2 regions of the Gemella morbillorum genome follow, and region 2 is predicted to be linked to the other one. Evidence: predicted binding sites of a transcription regulator. Region 2 holds the regulator's gene; the other holds the start of a gene.

Region 1 (5,093 bases), 380 kb from region 2:
AGGAAAAGCTTGTGATAATGGGATTTGCCATATTGTAAATATAGATTTTTCTGATATTCATTTTATTCATCGTCTACTAGCAAAGATATGTGATAATGTAATGAAGATGTCTATAAACAAAATGGATTTCGAATAATTCAAATGTAAGAGTCTAAAATATATTAATTATATATTTATTATCTTCTTTCTTTTATTTTGGCTTTTTTCGCGATATAATATAATTACTAATTAGATTCGGAGGTCAATTATGAATAAAGTAATAGAAACAATGATGGAACACCGTACAAGAAGAAGTTTTGTAAAGGGTAAAGAACTTCCAAAAGAACATCTTGAGCAAATTATCGCATGTTCTAAGCAAGGATCAAGCTGGATGAATGGACAACACTACAGCATTATAGTAGCAACAGGGGACACAAAACAAAAGATCGCTGATTTAATTAAAGATAAGGCACCAGGTAATGCAGCTCACATTGAAAGTTCTGCAGCATTTTTGGTATATTGTATTGACTTTAGCAATATTAAGTTGTCATTTGATATTGAAGGTGGAGATTTTGATATTTCTAATCAATACGAACCATTATTAATAGGTTCTATGGATGTTGGTATTGCGATGCAAAATGCTGCTTTGGCTGCTGAGTCTTTAGGATATGGCATAGTTTACTGTGGTGGAGTGCGAGGTTTTGCTAAGGGTATTTCTGAACTTCTAAACATTCCAGAAAATGCATTATTCTTATGTGGACTAAGTATTGGTGTAATAGATGAAGAAAAGTCTACAGAAAAAGTTAAACCAAGATTACCGCATGAAGCTAATGTTGGGTATAATGAGTTTCCAAAATCAAATGAAGAGGTATTAAAACAATATCGTCAAACTATGATTGACTTTGCAGAAGCTCGCGAAACTAAAACATGGACTAAGAAATTCGCAGACTTCTATGCACAACCTTCAGGAATAGAAGCTGTAACAAGAAAACTATTAGAGAAAAATGGATTTGTGAGCAAGAAATAGCAATAAGTATCAGTAAAGAGATATTTGACATAAATTATTTTTTTCTATATAATAATAGTAGAGGAAGTCGGAGAGTAATACCGACTCTAAAAAGAAAATACTCTAAAGTTGATGTAGTCGTAGGAGTCGCGACTCTAAAAATAAAGACTCTTTTTTCATATAATAATGGGGATATATTATGGCAAATATAAATAAAAACAGCTTATATTTTCATCTGTTAACGGAGGATTATTTTAATACATATAAAAATTTAGATGAATTTCAAGAAGATGTAGCGAGAGATTATGGAGTTATGATTTTAGATATCAAGAATTTATTGATTGCTATACCACTACGATCGAGAATTTCTGCAAATTTAAGAAATGCTAGGCATATATTTCCTTATGTTACGTATGAAAGGAATGATGGTAGACAGTGTTTAAAAGCATTAGACTTTAGTAAGCTAACTATCATAGAAAAAAAACATATAGATTATTTAAGAATTTATCACTTTAGTGATATAGAGGAGAAGAAATTTTATTTAAAAAATTCAAATCGTATTTTCACAAGGGTAAAAAATTATGTTCAAACATATATAAACATTTGTTCTAAGATTGAATTGGAGAAACCAATAACGAAACGAACTTTGCAGCCATATCAATATAGTACGCTTAGAAATTTCCATTCTGAATTGGGTATTTCAATTTCAAAAGAAAAATTTATTAGTCAATTAAGAAAATCATAGTATTAAGTATCTAATTCTAGATGCTTTTTCTTTTATTTTTAAAAGATAAATTATATTCTAAAATTTTTTTCAAAAAACTATTGTCAAAAAAGGTCAAACATGTTATAATTTATTCAAGGTCAAAAAAGGTCAAATGAAATTTGACATTAAAATACTAATTAGACGGGCATAGACCTACAAAAAAGACAAAGGAGATTTACAATGGATATTAATAGTTTTACAAATAGTGTGAAAGAAATCTTAGCGAAATCTTCCGAATTTGCAACTGAGAAAAAAAGTCAAAATATTACTAGTGAGATGTTTATAAAAGCGGCGCTTACTGGTAGTAATTTATATAGTGATATATTGGGAAGAATAAATGTTGATAAAGCTGCATTGCTAGCTGAGTTAGACAATGAAATCAACAAAGTAAGTGGAGTAGAAGGAGATAATATCAATTATGCCAGTTACTTGAGTAACGATTTAAATGCTTTATTAATAGAAGCTAATAAGTATAAAGATAAATATGAAGATAAATTTATTTCTTGCGAGCATATTGTTCTTGCAAGTTATGTAAAAAATAGTATAGTGAAAAAATATGTCGATAAAGTTACTACACTTAAACACGTAACTGAAGTTATCGATGGTATAAGAGGAGGTAAGAAAGTTATGAATGAAAATCCAGAAAACAACTACGAAGTATTAGAAAAATACGGACGTGACTTAGTAGAAGCTGCACGTAGTGGTAAAATCGATCCAGTAATTGGTCGTGATGAAGAAATAAGAAATGTAATTAGAATATTATCTAGAAAAACAAAAAATAATCCGGTATTAATCGGGGAACCTGGTGTAGGTAAAACTGCTATTGTTGAAGCATTAGCTCAACGTATAGTTCGTGGTGACGTACCAGAAAGCTTAAAAGACAAAACAGTATTCGAACTTGATCTTACTAGTTTAGTAGCGGGTGCGAAATACCGTGGTGAGTTTGAGGAAAGGTTAAAAGCTGTTCTAAAAGAGGTAAAAGAAAAAGAAGGAAAAATAATTCTATTTATCGATGAAATTCATATGCTTGTTGGTGCAGGTAAAACTGATGGAGCAATGGATGCTGGTAATATCTTAAAACCAATGCTTGCTCGTGGTGAGCTTCACTGTATCGGCGCAACTACACTTAATGAATATCGTCAATATATCGAAAAAGACTCTGCGTTAGAACGTCGTTTCCAAAAAGTTCTAGTTAAAGAACCAACTGTGGAAGATACAATATCTATCCTGCGTGGTCTTAAAGAAAGATTCGAAGTTTATCACGGTGTTAAAATTTCTGACCGTGCTATCGTAGAAGCTGCAGAATTATCTAACAGATATATCACTGACAGATTCTTACCAGATAAAGCTATAGACTTAATCGACCAAGCTTGTGCTACTATTAAAACTGAAAACTCATCTAACCCCGCAGAGTTAGATACAATCAATCGTAAAGTAATGCAACTTGAAATCGAAGAAAAAGCTTTAAGTAGCGAAGATGACGAAGTATCACAACGTCGTTTAGAAAACTTAAAAGAAGAGCTTGCAAACTTAAAAGAAGAACAAAATAAACTTCAATTGCAAGTAGATAGTGAAAAAGAAAAATTATCTGCGGTAAAAGATCTTCGCGAAAAAATCGATAGAGTTAAATTAGAATTAGAACAAGCTCAAAATAACTATAACTTAGAAAAAGCTTCAGAATTACAATACTCAACTTTACCAAAATTAAAACGTGAGTTAGAAGAACTAGAAGAAAAATCTAAACATGAAGATTATAAATTACTAAAACAAGAAGTAACTGAAGATGAAATTGGCTTTATCGTAAGTCAAATGACAGGTATCCCAGTTACTAGATTAGTAGAAACAGAAAAAGAAAAACTTCTTAACTTAGCGGATACTATTCATGAAAAAGTGATAGGTCAAGATGAAGCTGTTGAGAGTGTAACTAATGCAATATTACGTTCTCGTGCTGGTATTGCCGATCCAAATAGACCAATCGGTAGCTTCCTATTCTTAGGACCTACTGGTGTAGGTAAAACTGAGCTTGCTAAAGCTTTAGCACTTAACTTATTTGATGATGAACGCAATATCGTTAGAATAGATATGAGTGAATATATGGAAAAACACTCAGTCAGCCGTTTAATCGGTGCCCCTCCAGGATACATCGGTTATGAAGAAGGTGGACAACTTACTGAAAGTGTAAGACGTAATCCATATAGTATTATCTTAATGGACGAAATAGAAAAAGCTCATCCAGATGTATTTAACATCTTATTACAACTATTAGATGAAGGTACTTTAACTGATTCTAAAGGTGTAGTAGTAGACTTCAAAAATACAATTATCATTATGACTTCTAACATTGGTTCATTAGAACTATTAGAAGAAGTAAAAGACGGTGTTATTTCTGAAGAAACTCGTAAAAATGTTACTAACCAACTTTACGGTTACTTCAAACCAGAAATACTTAACCGTATGGATGATATAATTATCTTTAAACCATTAACAGAAGATAATATTAAAGGAATTGCTAATAAACTTCTTGATGAATTAGTAAGACGTGTTGCAAGTAGAAATATTGAATTAACATATGATGAAAAAGTTTCTACTTGGGTGGCAACTGCAGGATTCGATATGAAATTTGGTGCTCGTCCACTTAAACGATTTATCCAAAGTCAAATCGAAAATAAACTATCAGTTGAATTAATACGTCACGGTATAGAAGACGGAATGAAAATACATCTTGATTACGTAGATGACCAATTAAAAATTGATATAAAATAGTTTTAAGATAAACCTCGAATTCTTTGGTATATAGTATGAGTAAATCAAAGTGTTCGAGGTTTACTTTTTATGGGTTTATAATAATGTTGTATAGAATTCTCTTTTTTATTAGATTTGTTTATAGTATAATTAAATGTAATTGAATTTTGGTTATGAGGAGGAAGGTTGATGAAAATAGCGGTTATGGCTGGAACGCCAATTGATTCGCAACTTGGTGAAGATTTGCTAAAAAAATATGGTTATAAAGATATAGTAAAAATACCTATTTCGAAAAATCCTGTAGAACAAACTACGTTTCAAGCCTTAGATGACAGTGAGCGAGAAGATATAATAGTAGAAATTATAAATAAAATAAAAGAGCAGCAATGTAGTGCAATTTTTGTTTATTGTAATTCTTTGAGTTCTGTTGTTGATTTTGACAGATTAGCTCTTGAAAGCAAAATAAATATTATTACACCGATGCAGATGTATAGAAATTTGGGATTAGAGTATAAATATTTGGCTGTTATGGCTGCGAATTCTCATGGTCTGACTGGTGTAGAAAATAATTTATATTTATCTAATCCAGAGTTAAAAGTT
Region 2 (5,093 bases):
ATGTATTTCATCAATAAATAGAATAATATCACCAGCATCTTCTATTTCTGAAATAATATTTTTTAATCTTTCCTCAAACTCTCCACGGTATTTAGTTCCAGCTAACAAAGTCCCCATATCAAGAACCATAACTCTTTTCCCTAATAAATTACTAGGAACATTTTGTGAAATTATTCTCTCTGCTAAACCTTCTACAATAGCTGTTTTCCCTACACCTGGTTCTCCAATAAGAACAGGATTATTTTTAGTTCTTCTATTTAATATTTCAATCATACGCGTAATCTCTTTATCGCGTGCTAATACTGGATCTAATTTATTATTAAATGCATCTTTAGTTAAATCTTTTGCTAGAGAATTTAACGTTTTAGTTTTTGCCGAACTATCTTCGGGCATATCTAATTTTTTGAAACCATCAAACAACTTAGCGAATAACCCTTGACTTTGTTTTAACAGTTCAAATAGTTCTGTTATCATCGCCTCTACATGTACATTTAATTTTTCTTTTAGTAATCTTACCGCTGTACTAGTTTGTTCATTTAATAACGATAGTAATAAGTGCTCACTCGTTACTACAAAGCTAGATGTATCATCAGCAAACTGTTGACTTTTTTCTATTGTTCTCACAGCACCATTTGTATAATCAATTTTCATAAGAACATTGCGATAAAAATCTGTTCCTTCTAACTCACTCTCATAAAATTCTACAACATTCTTTCTAAAATCGTCATAGTAGATGCCATATTTATTTAATGTTCTACAAGAAAGAGTATTATTCATGCTAAGCATCGCAAGCAATAAATGTTCAGTTCCTACAGCCTTAACACCAAAATCGTTAGCTTCTTCTTTGGCAGTAGTTAAAACCATAAGAGCCGTTTCGTTAAATCTTATATACATAACTCTATCCTCTCTTATTGTATTTTATATTGGTTAAAAATTTTACTGTTAAATCTTTTAAATTTGTTTTTGTTTTATGTTGCAACTTTTCAGCTACTTCTTTATTTATATAATTTAAGCATTCGTTATGAACCGCAATAATAGTTTCTAGACTGTTTAAAAAATGATTATAATCAAATTTTTCTATATATTCTTTATCAAGTAAGATTTTAGCTATTCTCACAGCTTCATCTAACTCTATTATTTCGTCATCCATAGTATCAATTAAATAATCTATGTAATCTTTATTTGTATGAAGTGTAATTTTGGTAATTCTAATAAAGCCACCTCCACCTCTTTTACTTTCTATTATAAAACCATGTTCCGGTGTGAAACGAGTTTTTATAACATAGTTTAATTGAGATGGTACACAATCAAATTTTTGTGCAACATTACTTCTTTTAATTATTATATGATCTTCTGGAGCTTCATTAAAAAGTTTTTTTATATATTCTTCAAGAATGTCCGTCATATTACTACTATTATTATTCATAAGGCCACCTCCTTTATTGACTAAAATTGACCTTTAATTAAATTATACTACACAAATATATTTTTGTACACAAAAAGATAGTCAATTATAGCAAAAGAAATGAAATATGCTCTCGTTTGAAAAAACAAATATAGCTTGATATTTTTAATAAAAGAAGAGTCATAAGTTTTACCCTATGACTCCTAAAAAATTATTTTTTCCTTTTTGATCTTCTATTAAATATTAAATTCATAACAATCGCCACTATTGTTCCAAGAACAATTCCACTATCTGTAAACATACGAATAAAACTTGGAAGTTGAGCAAATGCTGTCGGTACCGTCGTTACTCCTAAGCCAAGTCCAACAGAACATGCAATAATCATTAAATTCTCTTGTTTTGCAAAATCTGTACTACCTAACATTTTAACTCCGTAAGCAAGAACCATTCCAAACATACTTATCATCGCTCCTCCTAAAACAGGTTGCGGCACAATAGTAGCAAGAGCTCCAATTTTCGGAATAGATCCAAACACTAAAAGAATAAGAACCATCACATACATTACTCTCTTACTCTTAACCCCAGAAATTTGAACAAGACCTACATTTTGTGAATATGTAGTATAAGGAAAAGCATTAACAGTAGAACCAATCATAACAGCAAGCCCTTCTGCAAAATATCCACTACGTAAATCTTTTTCCCCTATTTTTTTATCACAAATATTTCCTAGTGCATAGTATACACCTGTTGATTCTATCATGCTAACAATACCTACAATAACAAAAGTTAAAATAGCACTAGCACGAAATTCGAACCCAGAAAATTTAAATGGTGTTGGATGTTGGAACCAAGAAGCATTTGATACTTCAGTAAGGCTAACCATCCCCATAAAACTTGCAATAATAGTACCTATAACAAGACCTAATAAAATAGCAATAGATTGAATAAAACCAGTTGTAAACTTGTAAATTACTAAAATTATTGCAAGGGTAATACAAGCAAGAACAATATTTTTTGGATTACCAAAATCAGGTGAACCTTGTCCTCCCGCAATATAATTCATCGCAACTGGTACTAATGTGATACCGATAATAGTAACTACACTTCCTGTAACCACTGGTGGAAATAATTTTGCAACCTTAGCAAAAAATGGAGCGATTAAAACCACCACTAATCCAGAAATAAAAATAGAACCATACATAGTTGCTAGACCTGCACTATTCCCTATCGCAATCATTGGAGCAACCGCAGTAAAAGTACAACCTAAAACAACTGGTAGACCAATACCTACGAATTTCCCTTTGTAAACTTGTAGAAATGTTGCCACCCCACACATGAAAATATCAACTGATACCAAATACGTCGTTTGTTCAGCACTAAGTCCTAGACCCGCAGCTACTATAATCGGAACAATTACAGCTCCTGCGTACATGGCAAGAACGTGCTGCAAACTTAAAATAAAAGTTTTCAAAATAAATTCTCCTTTATATTTTGCACATAAGACTGTAAAAGTAAGTTTTCGAATTCTTCTATAAAAATAAAAACTCGCCTATATTATAAAAATAATATAGGCGTAATCCTTCAATATACTAATAAAATTAGAATAAAATACTAAGAAAGCCCATAGTCGTTAAATTTACGGTTAAACGGTAGAAACTCGCAAGCCATATTCTTGCAGTTATATGTGCATATTTATTCTATTAATATATCAATTTTTATTTATAAATTCAAGTGTTAAATTAAAATTTTTTATTATTTTTCTTAATTACTTAAATGTGTATAATTAAATAATCATATATAACTTTTTATATTATCAAGTTGCTATGTACTCATAATTTTATAACCTCATTATACTCCTTACAAAAACAACTTGAATTAATCCTGGTAGTTAATATGTAAATTGTTCTACCAATTTTGCTCTGTCAATTAAATTTTTATAAATTTTTGAATGTTCTAACAAGTAGTTATGAGAACCTTGACATTCGACTATTCCATCATTCAAAACTATTATTTTATCTGCATTTTCTATTGATTTTAATCTATGAGAAATTACAATAACTGTTTTATTTTTTATCAGATTATTTAGGCTATCCTGAATTTTTTTCTCATTTTCAACGTCTAATGCTGCAGTTATTTCATCCAAAATTATTATTGGTGCATTTTTCAAGAAAGCTCTAGCAATAGATAACCTTTGTCTTTCCCCGCCTGACAATGTAGCACCATTTTCTCCAATAACTGTATTATATCCGTTTTCTAAATTATCAATAAAGTCACAGCATGCCATCTTAGCTGCTTCTATAACTTCTTCATCAGTAGCATCACTTCGTCCTATCCTAATATTTTCTAAAATTGATGTATTAAACAATACTACATCTTGGAATACTATAGATACATATTTATACAAAGAATTTGTTGCTATGTCTTTTATATCATGATTATCAATAACTATCTTCCCATCATCATAATCATACAATCTTGATATTAATTTTAATATACTAGTTTTACCACAACCAGATACTCCTACTAGAGCTGTTACTTCATTTTGTTTAGCTATAAAACTAACATCTTTTAAAACTGGATAGTTTTTATCATAACCAAACTTCACATTTTTTAGTTCAATATCAAAATTATTTAATTCTACTTCTTTTCCTTCTTGAATTTTTGTTTCTTTTATTTCTTTAATGCGCTTAATACGAGCATCTAAATAAAATAGCTCAGATGTATTCGCTCCTAAACCATCTACGATATCCTTCATCTTCATAGCAACAAATATATAACCTATTAAGTATAGTAGATTAATACTGCCATTAGCATATAAATTCGCACCGACAATAACTACTACAGCTAAAGTTCCTTGCGTAACAACCCATGATAAGAATAAAGGGATAAACAGCGTGATTTCCGTCTTAAACATCATCTTTTCACTTTCATCCATATCTTTATTTAATTTTTCTCGTATTTTATTTCCTAAGCCAAAACTCTTAATATCTTGCTGTAGTTCAATTGCTTCTTGAAAACTATCCGAGTTTTGGCGTAATTTGTCATAATGTTTTTTATGATTTTTTAATTGCAATTTCTTTGATACAAGTATCAAAGAATAACTTAATACAACCGGAATAATTATAGATAGACCTAAGTATATATTACCTACTAGCATTAGCGCCGACATAATAGGAAAGAATAATACAAAACCTATTATTTTTGCCATTGCATGACTCATCGCATGTTCTATAGCTTCTACATCCTTCATAACTGTCTGACTAATATCTGATAAGTCATGTTTAGAAAAATATGCAAGTGGCAAATTACTCAGTGTTGTCGCTATATCTGTTCTTAGATTTGCACTTTCTCTATAAGTTGAACTATATAAAGCATCATATTCTTTCGCCAAAAGAATATACATAATTACTAATATAAATATTGAAATACCAATATACAAAGTATCACTCTTCACATTCCCTAATAATAATTCATCAATAAGAATCATCAGCAAAATTGCAGGAAACATATTACAAAAAAATACTAAGAACGAAAGCATACTTGCCTTCAAAAGATCACTTGCACCTTGATTGGTTAATGCAAACCATTCTTTAATTTTATTTTTCATAATTAACCCTCCATTCATTTGCTACACTATATAAGTTTTGGAATTTTCTATATCTGCTATCTATACTCATTAGTTGACTAT

What was found. Region 2 encodes CtsR, which represses protease genes until heat stress. Its sites were predicted from a motif close to ATGGTCAATAAAGGTCAAACA; they were not measured.
Region 1: a site for CtsR is predicted at 1,846-1,866, ahead of clpB (ATP-dependent chaperone ClpB). Genes of this name have one in related genera too.

What each region holds. Positions count from the first base shown of each region.
Region 1 is NZ_LS483440.1:772,127-777,219, forward strand. Features, by position in the region: gene DQN46_RS08915 (hypothetical protein) at 1-136, shown strand, start outside; gene DQN46_RS03820 (nitroreductase family protein) at 248-1,006, shown strand; gene DQN46_RS03825 (hypothetical protein) at 1,185-1,730, shown strand; gene clpB (ATP-dependent chaperone ClpB) at 1,932-4,514, shown strand; gene DQN46_RS03835 (aspartate/glutamate racemase family protein) at 4,683-5,093, shown strand, end outside.
Region 2 is NZ_LS483440.1:1,155,233-1,160,325, forward strand. Features, by position in the region: gene DQN46_RS05625 (ATP-dependent Clp protease ATP-binding subunit) at 1-894, opposite strand, end outside; gene DQN46_RS05630 (CtsR family transcriptional regulator) at 899-1,426, opposite strand; gene DQN46_RS05635 (nucleobase:cation symporter-2 family protein) at 1,617-2,876, opposite strand; purine riboswitch at 3,010-3,111, opposite strand; gene DQN46_RS05640 (ABC transporter ATP-binding protein) at 3,294-5,012, opposite strand; gene DQN46_RS05645 (ABC transporter ATP-binding protein) at 5,002-5,093, opposite strand, start outside.